DNA from 4 places in the Brachybacterium sp. J144 genome. Region 4 is predicted to be linked to each of the others. Evidence: riboswitches for the same ligand, from Rfam matches in the RefSeq annotation. Region 4 holds a riboswitch; each other region holds the start of a gene.

Region 1 (4,174 bases), on a different contig from region 4:
CCGCGGCCGAGCTGCTGGCCGGGGAGGATCTCGCGGTGCTGCGCAGCTGGCTCGCGCTGCACGCCGTCTCCTCCTACGCGCCCTACCTGCCCGCCGCGCTGGTCGACGAGGACTTCGCGTTCTCCGGCACGGTGCTCTCGGGCGCGCAGGAGCTGCGGGAGCGGTGGAAGCGGGGCGTGGGCCTCGTCGAGGGCGCGGTGGGCTTCGCCGTGGGCCGCGAGTACGTCGAGCGGCACTTCCCGCCCGCGCACAAGGAGCGCATGGAGCAGCTCGTCGAGGCGCTCCTGGAGGCGTACCGCCGCTCGATCTCCACCCTGGACTGGATGACCCAGGCGACCCGCGAGCGGGCCCTCGAGAAGCTCTCCGCCTTCACCACCAAGATCGGCTACCCCGAGGTGTGGCGGGACTACGCCGGTCTCGAGATCGTCCCCGGGGACCTGGTCAGTACCGTCCGGGCGGTGCGTCGCGCCGACGCCGAGTACGACTTCGCGAAGCTCTCCGGTCCCGTCGACCCCACCGAGTGGCACATGACCCCGCAGACGGTCAACGCCTACTACAACCCGGGCGCGAACGAGATCGTCTTCCCCGCCGCGATCCTGCAGCCGCCCTTCTTCGACGCCGAGGCCGACGACGCGGTGAACTTCGGGGGGATCGGGGCCGTGATCGGCCACGAGGTGGGCCACGGCTTCGACGACCAGGGCTCGAAGTACGACGGCACCGGAGCGCTGGTCTCCTGGTGGACCGAGGAGGACCGCGAAGCCTTCGAGGCTCGCGCCGCCCGCCTCATCGCCCAGTACGACGGCCTCTCCCCGCGCGATCTGGACGACTCCCGCACCGTCAACGGCGGGCTGACCATCGGGGAGAACATCGGCGACCTCGGCGGCCTCACCATCGCCGTGTCCGCCTATCTCGCGACCCGCCCGGAGGAGGAGGCGGCGGCCGAGCTCGACGGGTTCACGGGTCTGCAGCGGCTCTTCCTGTCCTGGGCGACGGTGTGGCGCGGCAAGAGCCGGGAGCAGGAGGCGATCCGCCGCCTCGCGATCGACCCGCACGCCCCCATGGAGTTCCGCTGCAACACGGTCGCCTCGCACCTGGACGCCTTCCACGAGGCCTTCGGCACCGTGGCGGGCGACGGGATGTACCTCGCGCCCGAGGACCGGGTGCGGATCTGGTGAGGCCGGAGGCGCCCTTCTACGTCGGCACCACCCGCCCCTCCTCGGTGGGCTGGACCCGCATCGCCCTGACCCTGGTCGCCGGGGTCGTGGCGGTCGTGCTCGTCGCCGGCCAGCTGCCGATGCCGGTGGCCGTCGCCGCCGGCGCCGTCTTCGCGCTGCTGGCCCTGTGGACCTGGATGGGCCAGTGGACGCGCTTCATCGTCGACGGCCACGGCGTGACCGTGAGCCTCGGCGGGTTCCTGCCGCGCGCCCCGTGGCCGCTGGCCGACTTCCGCACCGTGCAGCTGCGGGAGGTCCCGTCCTCGAGCGTCGGGGTCACCGTCGGCGGCTTCGGCTGGCGACGCGGCCGCGCGATGGCCGCGACCCCCGAGCAGGTGCGCCCCGTCGGCAAGTTGAAGGTGTACACCCTCGGGGAGGTGCAGGCGCGGTACCGGCTGCTGGTGACCCGCTCGGGCACCCAGGTGGAGATCATCTCTCGCGAGGGCGAACACTACCTCCTCTCCCCCGTCGACGTGGAGGCCACCGCCGCGGCGATCGAGCAGGCGATCCGCGCGCGGCGCTGAGCACCCCCGGCTCGCGGTAGACTGCCCGTCGGTCATCCACTGACAGGGGAGCACCACCGGGGTGCTGAGAGTGCGCGCAGGCGCAGACCCTCGAACCTGATCCGGGTCACACCGGCGGAGGGAGTCGGGATTTCCGTGCGGGACCCCGCGTCCCGCACGCCCCTTCCGGGATCGGAAGGAGACGTGATGAACCGTTATCGCACCATCGACCTGCTGGTCACCGTCCTGATCGGCGCGGCCTTCGGGGTCGCGTTCATCGGCTACGGACTGCTGTACTCGTTGATCGACCCCCTCACCTCGGCGTTCGCGCCGGCGCAGGGGCTGCTCGCGGGGATCTGGCTGCTGCCGGCCGTGCTCGCGGGGCTCATCGTCCGCAAGCCGGGCGCGGCGCTGCTCGCCGAGATGGTCGCCGCCGTGCTGTCCATGCTGCTGGGCTCCCAGTGGGGCTGGAGCACGGCCATCTCGGGCCTCGTGCAGGGCGGCGGCGTCGAGCTGGCGTTCCTGCTCGCCGCCTATCGCCGGCACACCCTGCCCGTCGCGATGCTGGGCGGAGTGCTCGGCGCCGCCGCGGAATGGGGCTGGGAGAAGCTCGTCTACTACCAGGAGATGAGCTGGCCGTTCTCGCTGATCATGCTCGGCTTCTTCCTGATCTCGGGGGCGCTGCTCGCCGGGGCGCTCGGCTGGCTCGCGACCCGCGCCCTCGTCGCCACCGGTGCCGTGGACTCCCTCGCCGCGGGTCGGGAGCACGCACGCCGGCCCGCCGCGGCGCCGACGAGATGATGGCGCCATGACGACCGCTCGCCCCGCCGTCGTCCTCGGGGCCGAGGAGGGCGCCGCGCCGGAGGAGCTCGTGCTGCGCGAGCTCCGCTGGCGACCGTGGACCCGGCCCGACCCGACGCTCGACGGCCTGACCCTGCGGATCCCCGCCGGGCAGCGGGTCCTCCTCGCGGGGCCGAGCGGGAGCGGCAAGTCGACGGTGCTGCGAGCCCTCGCCGGCCTCCTCGACCCGGAGGACGGCGAGCTCGCCGGCACCGCCCCCGGGCCCGCCGAGCGCGCCGGGCAGCGGGGGCTGCTGCTGCAGAACCCGTCGCAGGCGATGGTCGGCGCGACCGTCGCCCGCGATGCTGCGTTCGGTCCCGAGAACGCGGCCCTGTCCCGGCAGGAGATCCACGAGCGGGTCGCCGCGGCGCTCGAGGCCGCCCGCGTGGACGTCGAGGCGGGGCGCCCGCCCCTGGACTGCTCGGGCGGGCAGCAGCAGCGGATCGCGCTCGCCGGGGCGCTCGCCCTGCACCCGGGGGCGCTGCTGCTCGACGAGCCGACGAGCATGCTGGACCCGGCGACCGCCGCCGCGGTGCGGGACGAGATCCTGCGCGCCGCCGACGGCCGGACCCTCGTCGTCGCCGATCACGACGTCGCCGCCTGGGCGGACCGGGTGGATCGCCTCGTCGTCCTCGGGGCGCAGGGCCGGATCCTCGCCGACGGCTCCCCCGCCGCCGTGCTCGCCACGCACCACGAGGTGCTCGAGGCGGCGGGCGTGCTGCCGCGCGCCGAGGTCCCGCCGCCGTCGGCGCGTCCGCCCGCGGGATCCCCCGATCCCGCCGACGGGTCCGCCACCGCCGGGACCCGGCCCGGGGTGTCCCGCGGCGAGGTCGTCGCGGCGCTGCGCGGGGTGCGGGTCCCCGCGCGGGGCCTGCGCACCCCCGTCGACCTCGTCGCCCGGTCGGGCGAGCTGACCGTGCTGACCGGAGTGAGCGGCGCGGGGAAGTCGACCCTGTTGGACCTGCTCCTCGATCCCTCCCGCGCTCCAAGCACCGCCCCGACGCGTCGCGCGCCCGACGAGCCCGACGCTCCGGGCGCCGTCGACCGGCCCAGACCGGGCGGCATCGCGGCCGTCCCCCAGGACCCGTCGCTCGGGGTCGTGGCCGCGACGGTGCGGGAGGAGCTGACCGCGTCCCCGTTCGCGGATCCGGAGCGGGCGGGCGAGCTGCTGCGCCTCGCCGATCTCGCGCCGCTCGCCGACGTGCATCCGCACCGGCTCTCCGGCGGGGAGCAGCGGCGGCTCGCCCTCGCCGCCGCCCTCGCCCAGCGGCCCCGGCTGCTCGTGCTCGACGAGCCGACCGTCGGCCTCGACGCGGGCCGCTCCCGCGCCGTGCTCGCCCTGCTGCACCATGCGGCGGACGAGGGCTGCGCCGTGCTCGCCGCGACGCATGACCCGGCACTCGTCGCGGCGGCCGACGCGCGCGTCCACCTGCCCGCCCCGTCGGCGCCCGCCCGTCCGCCCGCGCCGCGGCGCGTCCCCGCCGACGCCCTGAACCCGCTGACCCTGTGCCTGATCGGGATCCTCGCCGCGATCGGGTCGTTCGCCGTGAGCACCTGGCAGGGCGGCCTCCTCGCCCTGCTGCCGCTCGTGGTGCTCGCCCCGCTCACGGTGCGCAG
Region 2 (4,174 bases), on a different contig from region 4:
TCGGCTGCGGCAACGGCCTGCTCACCGCGTATCTCGCCGCGGCGCTCCCGTCGGCGGAGGTGCTCGGCAGCGACGACGACGCGGACGCCGTCGCCTCCACCCGCGCGACCCTCGCTGCTTCCGGGCTGGAGCGCGCCGGGGTGCAGGTCGCCTGGGATGAGTCCCTCTCCCGGGTCGCCGACGGCAGCACGGACCTGGTGCTGCTGAACCCGCCCTTCCACGACGGCACCGCGGTCGACGCGACGCTCGTGCAGGCCCTGCTCGACGCGGCCGCGAGGGTGCTGCGCCCTGGCGGTCAACTGTGGGTCGTGCACAACTCCCACCTGCGCTACCGGCCGGAGGTCGAGCGGCGCGTCGGACCGGTGCGCGAGCGCGCCCGCGACCGCCGCTTCACCGTGCTCAGCGCGACGCGGTAGTCAGTGGGATAGGGCGGCGGCCCGGCCGCAGGCGCAGGCGCCCGGGACTCAGGCCACGAGGCTCGTGAGCACCGAGGTGAACATCGCCAGGCCGTCGGTGCCCGTGCGCGTGCCCTGACCGGGCTCGTCGGGGCCGAAACCGGCCTCGACCGCGTGCTCGGGGTGCGGCATCAGCCCCACGACATTGCCCGCGGCATTGGTGATGCCAGCGATGTCGCGCTGCGAGCCGTTGGGGTTGTCCTCGAAGCCGGCCGGTCCGTGGGTGGCACCCGCGACGTAGCGGAACACCACGCGGCCCTCCGCCTCGAGCTCGTCGAGGGTGCGGGCGTCGGCCATGTACTGGCCGTCCTGGCTCTTCAACGGCACGCGGATGACCTGGTCCTGGGCGTAGCCGGAGGTCCAGGCGGTGCGCGCATTCTCCACCCGCAGCGGCTGGTCGCGGCAGATGAAGGAGCGGTGGGCGTTCTTGATCATCGCGCCGGGCAGCAGGTGGGTCTCGCAGAGGATCTGGAAGCCGTTGCAGATGCCGAGCACCGGCATGCCGCCGTTCGCCGCGTCCACGACCTTCTCCATGACGGGCGCGAACCGGCTGATCGCCCCGGCGCGCAGGTAGTCGCCGTAGGAGAAGCCGCCGGGCAGCACCACGGCGTCGACGTCCTGCAGGGAGTCCTCGCCGTGCCAGAGCGCGACCGGCTCGGCCCCGGCGAGCCGCACGGCCCGCAGCGCGTCCCGGTCGTCGAGCGTGCCCGGGAAGGTGACCACACCGATGCGCATCAGGCGTCCTCGACCTCGAGGGCGACGACGTCCTCGATCACGGGGTTCGACAGCAGGGTCTCGGCGGCCTCGCGCAGGGTCGCGAGGACCTCCTCGGTCACCTCGCCGGCGACCTCGAGCTCGAACCGCTTGCCCTGGCGCACGGAGGCGACGCCCTCGAAGCCCAGACGGGGCAGGGCCGCCGCGACCGCCTTCCCCTGGGGGTCCAGGATCTCGGGCTTCGGCATGACGTGGACCACGACGCGTGGCATGGGCGCTCCTCGGGGGCGGGCGGGGCAGGGACCTGCGGGCCATCCTACCGAGCGCGCCGGACCCGGACGCGGCCGGTCCAGGGGCGTACGGTCGGGGGACCATCGCCAGCTCCGGGAGTCGCCATGAGGATCCGCCATCTCGTCCATTCCTGCCTCCTCGTCGAGGTCGCCTCGCGCCGCGTGCTGATCGACCCGGGGCTGTTCAGCGTCGACGCGGTGCGCGCCGTCGACGGACCGATCGACCTGGTCGCGATCACCCACCAGCACGCCGATCACGTGCAGCGAGCCCTCCTCCTCGAGGTGCTCGAGCGGCATCCGGGCGCGCAGGTCCTCGCCGAGCCGGAGACGGTCGCACTGCTCGCCCAGGCCGCCGCCGGCCCTATGGGCGAGGGACCCGCGATCCCGGCGGAGCGGATGCGGGCGCTGCCCGCGGGGGAGTCCCACGAGCTGCCCGCCGTCGGCGGCCGATCGCCGCTGCGGGTGACCGCGGCCGGCGGGGCGCACGCCGTCATCCACCCGGACATCCCGCGGGTCGGCAACACGGGCCTCGTGCTCTCGGCGGGGGACGGGCCGCGCCTCGGCGTCACCGGCGACAGCCTCGAGCCGCTCGCCGAGTTCCAGGGCATCGACGTGCTCGCGTTCGCAGTCGTCGCCCCCTGGTCGAAGATGTCCGAGACGATCGAGTTCCTGCGCGCGGTCCGTCCGCGGCTCGCCCTCCCGGTGCACGATGCGGTCGCGAGCGCCGGGGGCCGCGCGATCTACGTCCGCCAGGCGACGGCGCTCGCCGCCGAGGGCACCGAGGTGCGCGACTGGGTGGACCCGGAGCGCTCGATCGAGCTGTGAGCGGGTAGGGTGCCGGGCGTGCACGGGAGTCCGGTGAGCCGGGCTGAGAGGGAGTTCTCCAACTCCGACCGTAGAACCTGATCCGGATCATGCCGGCGCAGGGAGCTCCGCCAGGCGATCGTCGCCGCGCGCCCGTGCCCACTCGAAAGGCATGGACCGTGACCACACCGCCCGCAGCCCCCACCGCCCCGGCCGATCCGTCCGCGACACCGCTCGGCTTCGGCGTCGGCGCCCGCGTGACCGCCGCCGTGATGAGCGCGGACTACGCCCGGATCCTCGTCGGCGCCCTCTCCGCCCTCGACCTGACCGGGCTCGTGCGCGAGACCGGGGACGTCTCCACCTATCTGGGCGGCCACGAGACGCACCTGCAGCGCGCGCTGATCGACCTCGGCGAGGCGCTCGCCCGCACCGAGCACCACGCGACGATGTCGGTGCTGCTCTCGCGGGGCTGCCCCGGGGAGGTGGCCTGCGAGCTGCCCGGTGGGGCGGGACCGCGCGTCACCGCCGTGCCGCCGCCACGGCGCACCGGGCGGTTCGCGAGCGCCGAGTGGGCGCTGTACCCGCTGGCCGACGCGGTCGCCGAGGACGGCACCCCGCCCGACCACATGCGCGACGTCTACGCCGCGATCGACCACGCCCGCGAGCTCGGCACCTTCCGCGGCTCCGAGCACTTCGTCACCCGCCTCGAGGGCGACCTCGGCGACGTGATCGCGACGGCCGTCGCCGGCTGGGTGCTCGTCGGTCGCGGCGTCCAGCACGTCACGAGCCACCTGACGATCTCCCTGAACAGCCCGTCCCATGATCTGCGCGAGCTGCTTGATGCGCCCGCTGAGATCTCTCCGGGCGCGACCGCGGGGACCGGGCCGGACGCGTCCGCGGAGGAGGTCCGATGAGCGCCGAGCCGCAGAGCCCCGACTCCCGGGAGGCCGCGGCGCCGCAGACCGCGCAGACCTCTCCCGAGACTGGCGCCGCGCGCCCCCGCCGCGCTCCGCTGGCCCTCCGGGAGCTCGTGCTGGTCGTCGTGCTCGGCGTCGTGTTCGGCTTCCTGTACTGGGCGTTCGTGCAGGCCTGGAACCTGCTCGCGATCGCGATGGGACCCGCCGGCGACCTCGCCCAGCACGTGCTGTTCGGGTCCTGGCTGCTGGTCGGGCCCATCGCCATCGCGATCCTGCGCCGCCCCGGCGTGGGCATCCTCGCCGAGATCCTCGCGGCGGTGATCGAGGTGGTCTTCCTCGGCAGCCCCGTCGGCCCGCTGCTGCTGCTCTCCGCCGCGCTCCAGGGCCTCGGCTCCGAGCTGCCCTTCGCCCTGACCCGCTACCGCCGCTACGGCTGGGGCGTGTTCGCCGTCTCGGGAGCGCTCGGTGCGAGCCTCGTCTTCTTCTGGACCGCCTACCGCATGGGCTGGTACGGGCAGGACCTGCTCGCGCTCCGCCTCGGGATGCAGATGCTCTCCGGGGTCCTGCTCGGCGGACTGCTCGCCCGCGTGATCGTGCGGGCGCTCGAGCGCACCGGGGTGCTCGCCGACTTCGCGATCGGGGCCGCCGGTGCGGCGGCGATCCCCGAGCGCCGTGTCCGCTGAGGCGGTGACGGCGCGGCCGGTGAGCATCGCGACGACCGACCCGAGCCCGCTGGTCCGCGCCGAGGCGCTCGAGGTGGTGCTGCCCTCCGGGGCGGGCGTGGGCCCCTGGACCGGGGAGATCCACGACGGGGAGCAGGTGCTGCTGCTCGGCCCCTCCGGCTCGGGGAAGTCGACGCTGCTGCGCACGCTCGCCGGAGCGATCCCCTCCCACCAGCGCGGGCGGGTCCGCGGCAGCGTGCGCCTCGCGGGCGGGGTCGACCCGGTCGCGGGCGGGGTCACGGCCGCCGCCCCGCTCGTGGGCCATCTCGGTC
Region 3 (4,174 bases), on a different contig from region 4:
CCGCCTCCGGGGAGAGGCTCGAGTCGGTCGCGAGCCGCGCCGTGAGCAGCAGCACCGTCGAGTCGGTGAGCAGCCACAGCCCCGTCATCAGCACGAACGCCTGCCAGAAGGCGGGCGCCCAGCGTCCGAGGCGCGGGGCCGACGGGGCAGGGGCGGTGGGCGCGGGGGCCGTGGTCGTACGGTGCAGGATCGGCGCGTCCACCACGTGCCGCCGGTAGTAGAGCATCATCCCGATCGACAGCGCGGCGCCGGCGACGAACAGCGCCCGCCACCCCCAGACCGCGTAGGCATCCGGGCCGAGCGCGGCGAGCAGCACCGCGACCGCGAAGGCGATCGACGCCTGCGCCCACGGCGCCATCGACAGGATCAGCCCGCTCATCAGCCCCCGCCGGCGCGGCGCGGACCACTCCATGGCCAGCGGGATCGCCGCCGAGTACTCGCCGGCGACGAAGATCCCGCCGAGGAAGCGCAGGATCAGCACCAGGGTGACGGTGCCGGGACCGAGCAGCTCGTGCGTCGGGACGGCGGCGATCGCGAGCGCGCAGGCGGCGGTCCCCGCGATCGCGACCTTCGTGGTGCGGGTGCGGCCCAGCCGGTCCGCGATCCGCCCGAACACCACCCCGCCGACGGGCCGGCCCAGCAGCATCGCGACGATGATCAGCGCCCCCGTCGATGCGGTCGCCGACGGCCCCGCGAGCACCAGCATCGCCGGGGCCAGCGCCGTGACCGGCAGGAACACGTGGATGTTGTCGATCCAGTTGCCGACCACGCCCGCACGCAGGGCGGCCCGGCCCTCCGCGGGGAGCGTGGTGGCGGCGGGGATCGTGGCCGCGCTCATCGGCGGGCCTGCTCGAAGAACTCGAGCTCGTGACGGCAGGCGAGGAGGAAGTCCCGCGCCGCCTCCGCTCGCACCTCGGGGCTCGCCGCGGCGAGCTCCCGCTCGACGATGCCGAGGGCTCCGCGCACCCCCGCGACGAAGTCCGGATCGCGGTAGGTGTCGAGCCAGTCGCGATAGGGATGATCGGCCGGGACCTCCGGCAGACCGGCCCCCACCTGCGCGTACAGCCAGAAGCAGGGCAGGGCCGCCGCCGCGCCGACCGCATGCGGGGAGCCGAGCGCGCGGGCGAGCAGGAAGTCGGTGTACGCGCTGGTGACGGGGCCGACGGGCAGGCTCGCCGCCTCCGGCCGGGGTGCGAGCCAGCTGCGATGCAGCTCGAGCTCCGTCTCGAGGCAGGTCCGTGAGGAGGCGGCCCAGAAGGCGCGCGCCTCGTCGTCCGGGGCGGAGGCGGCCAGCGCCGCGAGTGCCCGCGAGTAGCGCTGCAGGTAGTGGGCGTCCTGCGCGAGATAGACGCTGAACTGCTCCTCCGGCAGGCTGCCGTCCACGAGCGCCGCGACGAAGCCCGACGCGTCGATCGCCGCGGCGAGCGGCGCGCCCGCCTCCCACAGTGCGGCGGTCCAGGGGCCGACGGGGGCGACGGCGGGGGCGGGGGTGGGTGCGTCGGTCGGCCCGTCGGCGGAGTGGAGATCCGCTGGTGCCTCGAGCCGGGCCGGCACCGCGTCGGCGGTGAGCCAGGGCACCGACGATCCCGCCGCGGCGAGCCGGCGGGCCTGGTGGCCGTGGTCCACGGGCCCGTTCCCGCCGCCCACCCGCAGCGCCGCGCCGTGCTGGATCGCCTCGTGCAGCCAGCGGCTCGCCCTGGTCAGCGCGGTGCGGGGATCGTCGCCGGCGCCCAGCCTCGTGGCGAGCGCGGCGGCGAGGGAGCAGCCGGTGCCGTGCGTGCTGGTGGTGTCGACGCGGCTGGTCCGCACCGCGTGTCGGCTGCCGTCGGCCGCGATCCAGGTCGTGGTGATGGCGCGGGTGTCGAGGTGGCCGGTTTTTACGACGACGGCGACACCGGTCTCGGCGGCGAAGCGCTCGGCCTGCGTGAGGGCCGCTGTCTCGGTGCGCGCGGGGGCCTCGCCGGTGAGCACCGCGAGCTCGTCGAGGTTCGGGGTGATGACGGTCGCGAGCCGGCACAGGCGCCGCATCGCCTGCTCGGCCTCGGGGGCGAGGAGACGATCGCCGCTGGTCGCGACCATGACCGGGTCGATGACGAGCACCCGCGGCGGATGCGCGCGGAGCCAGGCCTCGACCGCGTCGATGATCTCGGCGGTGCCGAGCATGCCGGTCTTGACGGCCTCGAGCTCGACGTCGTCGGAGACCGCCTCGAGCTGCGCGGTGAGGACCGCGGCGGGCGGGAGGTGGATGTCCCGCACGCCGTGCGTGTTCTGCGCGACGACGGCGGTGATCGCGGTCATGCCGTAGCCGCCCGCGGCGGTGATCGACTTGAGGTCCGCCGCGGTGCCGGCGCCTCCTGTCGGGTCCGTCCCGGCGATCGAGAGGACTCGGGGGAGGGAGGGTGCGGCCGTGATGGCGGGCGTGGCCGTGCGGGTGTGCTGCGGCGTGCGGACGTGCGGAAAGAGGGTGCGAGAATCCGAGCTCATGCGGACATCCCTTCGCTAGTACGAACTAGATCAGGTTCCACGGGTGTGATCTCAGCGCGCCTGGCGCACCCCGTGTCCAGCGCCCGAGTGTAGGGGAGCGGTGCGGCGCCGGGCGGCGGCGTCCGGCAGGAGCACGCACCGATCGCCCGCCTCTCGCCCTGCTTGCCTGCCTGCCCGCCGGCCGCCCGCCCGCCTCTCGCCCTGCCTGCCTGCCTGCCTGCCCGCCTCTCGCCCTGCCTGCCCGCCCGCCGGCCGCCCGCCCGCCCGCCTCTCGCCCTGCCTGCCCGCCCGCCTCTCGCTTCTGACCCCCTCTACACCCGGGGTCCGACACACGATTCCACCTCCGCTCGAAGGTGTGGATAAACCCTGTGGATAACCCTTTTCTGTGGAGGAACAATTCCGCTCCGGTGGTACGTTTCGTCGATCAACTGCCGTGGCGCGGAAGTTATCCACAAATATGCTCATAGGGGTTTCCGGGAGGGCTGGGTGAGATTAGGGTGGAGGTGTTCGAGGGGGAGTTCTCGGCGCTGCTCCTGCGCCCTCCCCGACGGGCAGCGGAGAGGGGGTGGGAGTCATGGGCGTCGTGCCGATCGACGGCTCCTCGTCGGGCTCCTCGTCCCGCTCCCGGAGTGCTGCGGACGCGGGCGAGGCGGTGCCCGCGGGTGCGGGGTCGGCGGTCGCGGACCCAGCCCTTCTCGCCTCGCTCCCGCTGCGCCTCCGCGAGGTCTCCGGTCGCACTCCCGGCACCCGTGAGGCGCTCCCGGTGCGGGGAGGCTGCGCGGATGATCCCCAGCTCAGCGAGGCATCGCAGCGGGTCTGGGATGCCGAGCGGGCCGCCGCCCGAGCCCTCGTCGGCCAGTATCGCGCTCTCGCCGCGCTCCACGAGCTCGAGGGCGAGTACGAGGAGTGCGAGGAGGTGGGCGAGGTCGACACCCTGCGCGCCGCCCTCGCCCTCCGCGTGACCCGCGGTGCCGCGGGGTGGCGCCTCCGGGACGCGTATCAGGCCGTCCATCTGTTCCCGCGAGCGCTCGACCGGCTCGAGGCGGGAGGCCTCTCCGTCGCCTGGTTCGAGCGGATCCTGAAGGGTTCGCGGGCGCTGTCGGATAATTCTCGTCGTCAGCTTGACGAGATCCTCTCCACCTGGTCGACGGATATCACCTCGGAACGATTCTTCACCCTGCTGAAGGGTCTTATCGAGCTGCTCCGCCAGCGGGAGGACCAGCCGGATCGGGAATCGTGTCTCGAGCGGTCCGTTGAGCTGCTCCCGTCGCCGCAGCCGGGCGTCGGGATCCTGCAGATCACCGGCCCGATCCCCGACATCCTCGCCACCTTCACGGAGCTCGACGAGACGGCGCGCGCCGTCCAGGCCGCCCAGCGCGCCGCCCTCCGCGAGGGTGCTCCGATCCCGCACGACCCGGACGGGACGGTCCTCGAGAGCGGTCGCGCCCTGTCGCTCACGCGCCTGCGCTTCGCGCTGCTCACCTCCGCCCAGCTCGACGCCGGCGGGGTCGAGGTGCCCGCCCCACGCTTCCGCCTCAACATCACGATCCCGGCGCTCACGCTCCTCGGCGCGTCGGACGAGCCGGGAATGCTCGAGGGCACGACCCCGCTGCCGCCGTCGATGGCCCGCAGCCTCGCCGGTGCGGCGGACGTCTGGTACCGCGTGCTGACCGATCCGTGCAGCGGGGCC
Region 4 (4,174 bases):
TGCGACGGCGACTGTGCATGCCCCCGCACCTGGCCGCCGAGCCCCGCGCGCGGCGCGGCGCGGCGCGCTCCGCGGGCCGACGGGGATCAGAACTGCGGCGTCGGCAGGTACACGGTGCCGCCGCGCTCGCGGAACTCCCGCGACTTCTCGGCCATGCCCTCCTGGGCGATCCGCTCCTGGGAGGCGGCGTCGCCGTAGGTGTCGCGGATGTCCTGCGAGATCCTCATCGAGCAGAACTTCGGCCCGCACATGGAGCAGAAGTGCGCGGTCTTCGCGGGCTCGGCTGGCAGGGTCTCGTCGTGGTACTCCTCGGCCAGCTGCGGATCCAGCGAGAGCCCGAACTGGTCCCGCCAGCGGAACTCGAAGCGGGCCTTCGACAGGGCGTCGTCGCGCTCGCGGGCCCCGGGATGTCCCTTGGCGACATCGGCCGCGTGAGCGGCGATCTTGTACGTGATCACCCCGGTCTTCACGTCGTCGCGGTCCGGGAGCCCCAGGTGCTCCTTCGGCGTGACATAGCAGAGCATCGCGGTGCCGTAGCGGGCGATCTCCGTCGCGCCGATGGCGGAGGTGATGTGGTCGTAGGCCGGCGCCACGTCGGTGACCAGCGGGCCGAGCGTGTAGAACGGCGCGCCGTCGCACAGCTCCTGCTGGCGCTCCACGTTCTCGCGCACCAGGTGCAGCGGCACGTGCCCCGGGCCCTCGACCATCACCTGCACGTCGTACTCCCACGCCCGATGGGTCAGCTCGGCGAGGGTGTCGAGCTCGGCGAACTGCGCGGCGTCGTTCGCATCGGCGAGGCAGCCGGGCCGCAGCCCGTCGCCGAGGGAGAAGGAGACGTCGTAGCGGGCGAAGATCTCGCACAGCTCGTCGAAGTGCTCGTAGAGGAAGTTCTCCCGGTGCCGGGCCAGGCACCAGCCGGCCAGGATCGAGCCGCCGCGCGAGACGATCCCCGTGACCCGGTTCGCCGTCAGCGGCACGTAGCGCAGCAGCACCCCGGCGTGGATCGTCATGTAGTCCACGCCCTGCTCGCACTGCTCGATCACGGTGTCCCGGAAGATCTCCCAGGTCAGCGCGTTCGCGTCCCCGTTCACCTTCTCGAGCGCCTGGTAGATCGGGACGGTCCCGATGGGCACCGGCGAGTTGCGCAGGATCCACTCGCGGGTGGTGTGGATGTCGTCCCCGGTGGAGAGGTCCATGACGGTATCGGCGCCCCAGCGGGTGGCCCACTCGAGCTTGGAGACCTCCTCGGCGATCGAGGAGGTCACCGCCGAATTGCCGATGTTCGCGTTGACCTTCACCAGGAAGCTGCGTCCGATGATCATCGGCTCCGCCTCGGGATGGTTCACGTTCGCGGGGATGATCGCGCGGCCCGCCGCGACCTCGCTGCGCACCAGCTCCACGTCGCAGCCCTCCCGCAGCGCGACATAGCGCATCTCCGGGGTGATCTCGCCGCGACGGGCGTAGTGCATCTGGGTGACGCGCCGACCCGGGAGGGAGCGCAGCGGGGGCCGGGTCTCGCCGCGCCACTCGGCGCTGGCCTCGCCGCGGCGCACCGCCTCGCGCCCGTCGTCGGACAGATCGCGGGCCCGGCCCGCGTACTCCTCGACGTCGCCGCGGCCCCGGATCCACTCCTCGCGCAGCGGCGGCAGGCCCTCCTCCGGGACGCAGCCGGGGCCGGCGGTGCGGTACACCTCCAGCGGCGGGTTGGCCGTCCCGTCGGGGGAGGGGTCCTGGGCGATGCGGGTGACGGGAATCCGCAGGCCGTGCGCGGGGTCCTCGAGATGGCCGAGGCTGTGGGTGGGGTAGTTCTCAGGGCGTGCGGACATGCAGTCGCTCTCCTTCTTCCTTCGCCGGCATGACCCGGGGCAGGTTCGGTCGGTGCTCGAACCGCGACAGTTCGATCTCAGCCCGTTGCGACGGGCACCCGAGGGATCGGCGACGACCGTAGCAGACGCATGCGGTCGCGTCCGAGGCGTCCGCGAGGGCCGCCGGACCGCCACCCAGGGGTTCCTCGTCGACGAATACCGGGAGGTGATCCCCCCCGCACCGCGTGCTCGAGCTGGATCAGAACCTGTGCGTGACCCGCAGCGGGCGGGGGACGCGCCTCGGACGGGCCCAGCGGCGGGAGGTGTGGGCGATCGTCGAGGCGTACCGCGCTGAAGGCAAGCATGCTGCGACGCTGTACTGGGACGAGAGCTCGGCGGTGGCGGGGTCAAGTGCCTGGAAGTGGTGTAGCGATCCTTCTCTGAGGGGTCAGGCTGTCAGCGCGGGCAGGGAGCTTGTGGTGACCTCTTCGGTGTCGGTGTCGGTGTCGGTGTCGGTGTCGGTGTCGGTGTCGGTGGGGACTGATGCGCGATCAGGTGTCAGCTGGGGTTAGGCCGCCAGGCTGACGGTCGGGGTCATGATGGTCTCGTACTCGATGGGGGTCAATCGGCCCAGGCGGGCCTGCCGACGGCGTCGATGGTAGGTCCGCTCGATCCAGGTAATGATCGCGATCCGCAGCTCTTCTCGAGACCGCCACCGCCTGCGGTCCAGGACGTTCTTCTGGAGCAGGGCGAAGTAGGGCTCCATTGCGGCGTTGTCCCCGGCTGCGCCGATTTCCCCATCGATCCGATGTGGTGGTGACGGTTCAGGGCGTGCACGAAGCTTCGCGCGCGAAGCTGGCATCGTGACCGGGATCCTGACCAACGGCACCGACACGATCCCTGCGGAGGTCGCCGGGCTCGGCCTGACCAGTCACTTCGATCCGATCTTCAACTCCGCCGCCATCGGCTACATCAAACCCGATGTGCGCGTCTTCCTTCACGTGCTCGAACAGCTCGGGCTCGGGGCTCCGGAGGTGTTCTTCACCGACGACTCGGAGGGCAAGCTGCACGGCACCCGGTCCTGAGGCATGCACGCCCATCACGGTATCGGCCCGCTGCGCGACGCACTCGCCCAACACGAACTCCTCGCACGCTGATCTCCTCAGGTACGTCGATGGTGCATTCAGTCCGTCCCCCTACCCAGACGGAGGTACTCGCGAATGAAAGACATCAACCCGACGGGAAGGCTTGTGTCCGTCGAGCTGCTTCCCCGCGATGAGGAGTCGGATATCGGCGGAGTCCGTCTCGAGACCGTCCTGCGGGCCGCGGTCCTCGGCGATGCCGTCGAGGTGCGGGCCACGGTTGATTCCTACTGCGACGACCACTCCAGCAAACTCTGGCTGCACCTCGGAGGTCAAGTCCCTGGAAGTGGTGTAGCGGTCCTTCGGTGAGTGGGGTCAGGCTGTCAGTGCGGGCAGGGTATCGGTGCTCACCTCGTTCGCAGGGTTGGTGGTGGTGATGGTGAGGCGGCAGCGGGCCAGGACGTCGAGGCCGAGGTAGCGGCGGCCTTCGGCCCATTCATCGGTCTGTTCGGCCAGGACCGCGCCGACGAGGCGGACGATGGCGTCGCGGGTGGGGAAGATGCCTACGGAGTCGGTGCGTCGGCGGATCTCGCGGTTCAGGCGTTCGGTGGGGTTGTTGGACCAGATCTGGACCCAGACATCCTTGGGGAAGCCGGTGAACGCGAGGACGTCAGCGCGGGCTGCGTCGAGGTGTTCGGCCACGTCCGGGAGCTTCTGGTCGACGTAGTCCAGCAGCCGGTCGAACTGGGCGTTGACCGCGGCGGCGTCGGGCTGGTCATAGACGCTGTGGAGCATCGCTTTCACGGCCGGCCACATTCCCTTGGGACAGATGCTCATCAGGTTCACTGCGTAGTGGGTGCGGCAGCGCTGCCAGGACGCGCCGGGCAGATGGGCGGCGATCGCCTCGACCAGCCCGGCATGGGCGTCGGAGGTGACCAGGCGGACTCCGCCCAGGCCACGGGCGACGAGGTCGGCGAAGAAGCTGTTCCACGCAGCTCCCGTCTCGCTGGTCGCGACCCGCATGCCGAGTACTTCGCGGTGCCCGTCACCGTTGACGCCGGTGGCGAGCAGGACGACGGCGTTGATCACGCGCCCGCCCTCGCGGACCTTCATCGTCAGCGCGTCAGCGGAGACGAACGTGAACGGCCCGGCCGCATCCAGCGGGCGGTGGCGGAACTGCTCAACATGCTCGTCCAGATCGGCTGCCATCCTGCTGACCTGGGACTTCGAAAGCGAGTTGATGCCGAGGGTCTTGACGAGCTGGGGCCCCGGATGCGATGTGCGCGA

Evidence for each region. Region 4 has a riboswitch for thiamine pyrophosphate ahead of thiC (phosphomethylpyrimidine synthase ThiC). Riboswitches for the same ligand answer to the same signal wherever they lie in the genome.
Region 1: linked by a shared signal. The riboswitch ahead of V1260_RS00815 (ECF transporter S component) and the one ahead of thiC (phosphomethylpyrimidine synthase ThiC) in region 4 are both predicted to bind thiamine pyrophosphate.
Region 2: linked by a shared signal. The riboswitch ahead of V1260_RS14360 (YkoF family thiamine/hydroxymethylpyrimidine-binding protein) and the one ahead of thiC (phosphomethylpyrimidine synthase ThiC) in region 4 are both predicted to bind thiamine pyrophosphate.
Region 3: linked by a shared signal. The riboswitch ahead of V1260_RS08195 (bifunctional hydroxymethylpyrimidine kinase/phosphomethylpyrimidine kinase) and the one ahead of thiC (phosphomethylpyrimidine synthase ThiC) in region 4 are both predicted to bind thiamine pyrophosphate.

The regions. Positions count from the first base shown of each region.
Region 1 covers NZ_JAZDCG010000001.1:185,414-189,587, reverse strand. Annotated here, with positions in the region: gene V1260_RS00825 (M13 family metallopeptidase) at 1-1,175, shown strand, start outside; gene V1260_RS00820 (hypothetical protein) at 1,172-1,738, shown strand; TPP riboswitch at 1,773-1,878, shown strand; gene V1260_RS00815 (ECF transporter S component) at 1,925-2,518, shown strand; gene V1260_RS00810 (ATP-binding cassette domain-containing protein) at 2,526-4,174, shown strand, end outside.
Region 2 covers NZ_JAZDCG010000034.1:195,946-200,119, forward strand. Annotated here, with positions in the region: gene V1260_RS14340 (class I SAM-dependent methyltransferase) at 1-416, shown strand, start outside; gene purQ (phosphoribosylformylglycinamidine synthase subunit PurQ) at 465-1,190, opposite strand; gene purS (phosphoribosylformylglycinamidine synthase subunit PurS) at 1,190-1,441, opposite strand; gene V1260_RS14355 (MBL fold metallo-hydrolase) at 1,565-2,284, shown strand; TPP riboswitch at 2,297-2,405, shown strand; gene V1260_RS14360 (YkoF family thiamine/hydroxymethylpyrimidine-binding protein) at 2,443-3,177, shown strand; gene V1260_RS14365 (ECF transporter S component) at 3,174-3,863, shown strand; gene V1260_RS14370 (ATP-binding cassette domain-containing protein) at 3,883-4,174, shown strand, end outside.
Region 3 covers NZ_JAZDCG010000022.1:131,217-135,390, forward strand. Annotated here, with positions in the region: gene V1260_RS08190 (MFS transporter) at 1-838, opposite strand, end outside; gene V1260_RS08195 (bifunctional hydroxymethylpyrimidine kinase/phosphomethylpyrimidine kinase) at 835-2,484, opposite strand; TPP riboswitch at 2,475-2,567, opposite strand; gene V1260_RS08200 (HNH endonuclease signature motif containing protein) at 3,059-4,174, shown strand, end outside.
Region 4 covers NZ_JAZDCG010000030.1:14,262-18,435, forward strand. Annotated here, with positions in the region: gene thiC (phosphomethylpyrimidine synthase ThiC) at 87-1,826, opposite strand; TPP riboswitch at 1,826-1,936, opposite strand; partial or broken gene V1260_RS11385 (IS3 family transposase) at 2,374-2,663, opposite strand; gene V1260_RS11390 (HAD family hydrolase) at 2,669-2,890, shown strand; gene V1260_RS11395 (hypothetical protein) at 3,026-3,256, shown strand; gene V1260_RS11400 (IS256 family transposase) at 3,263-4,174, opposite strand, start outside.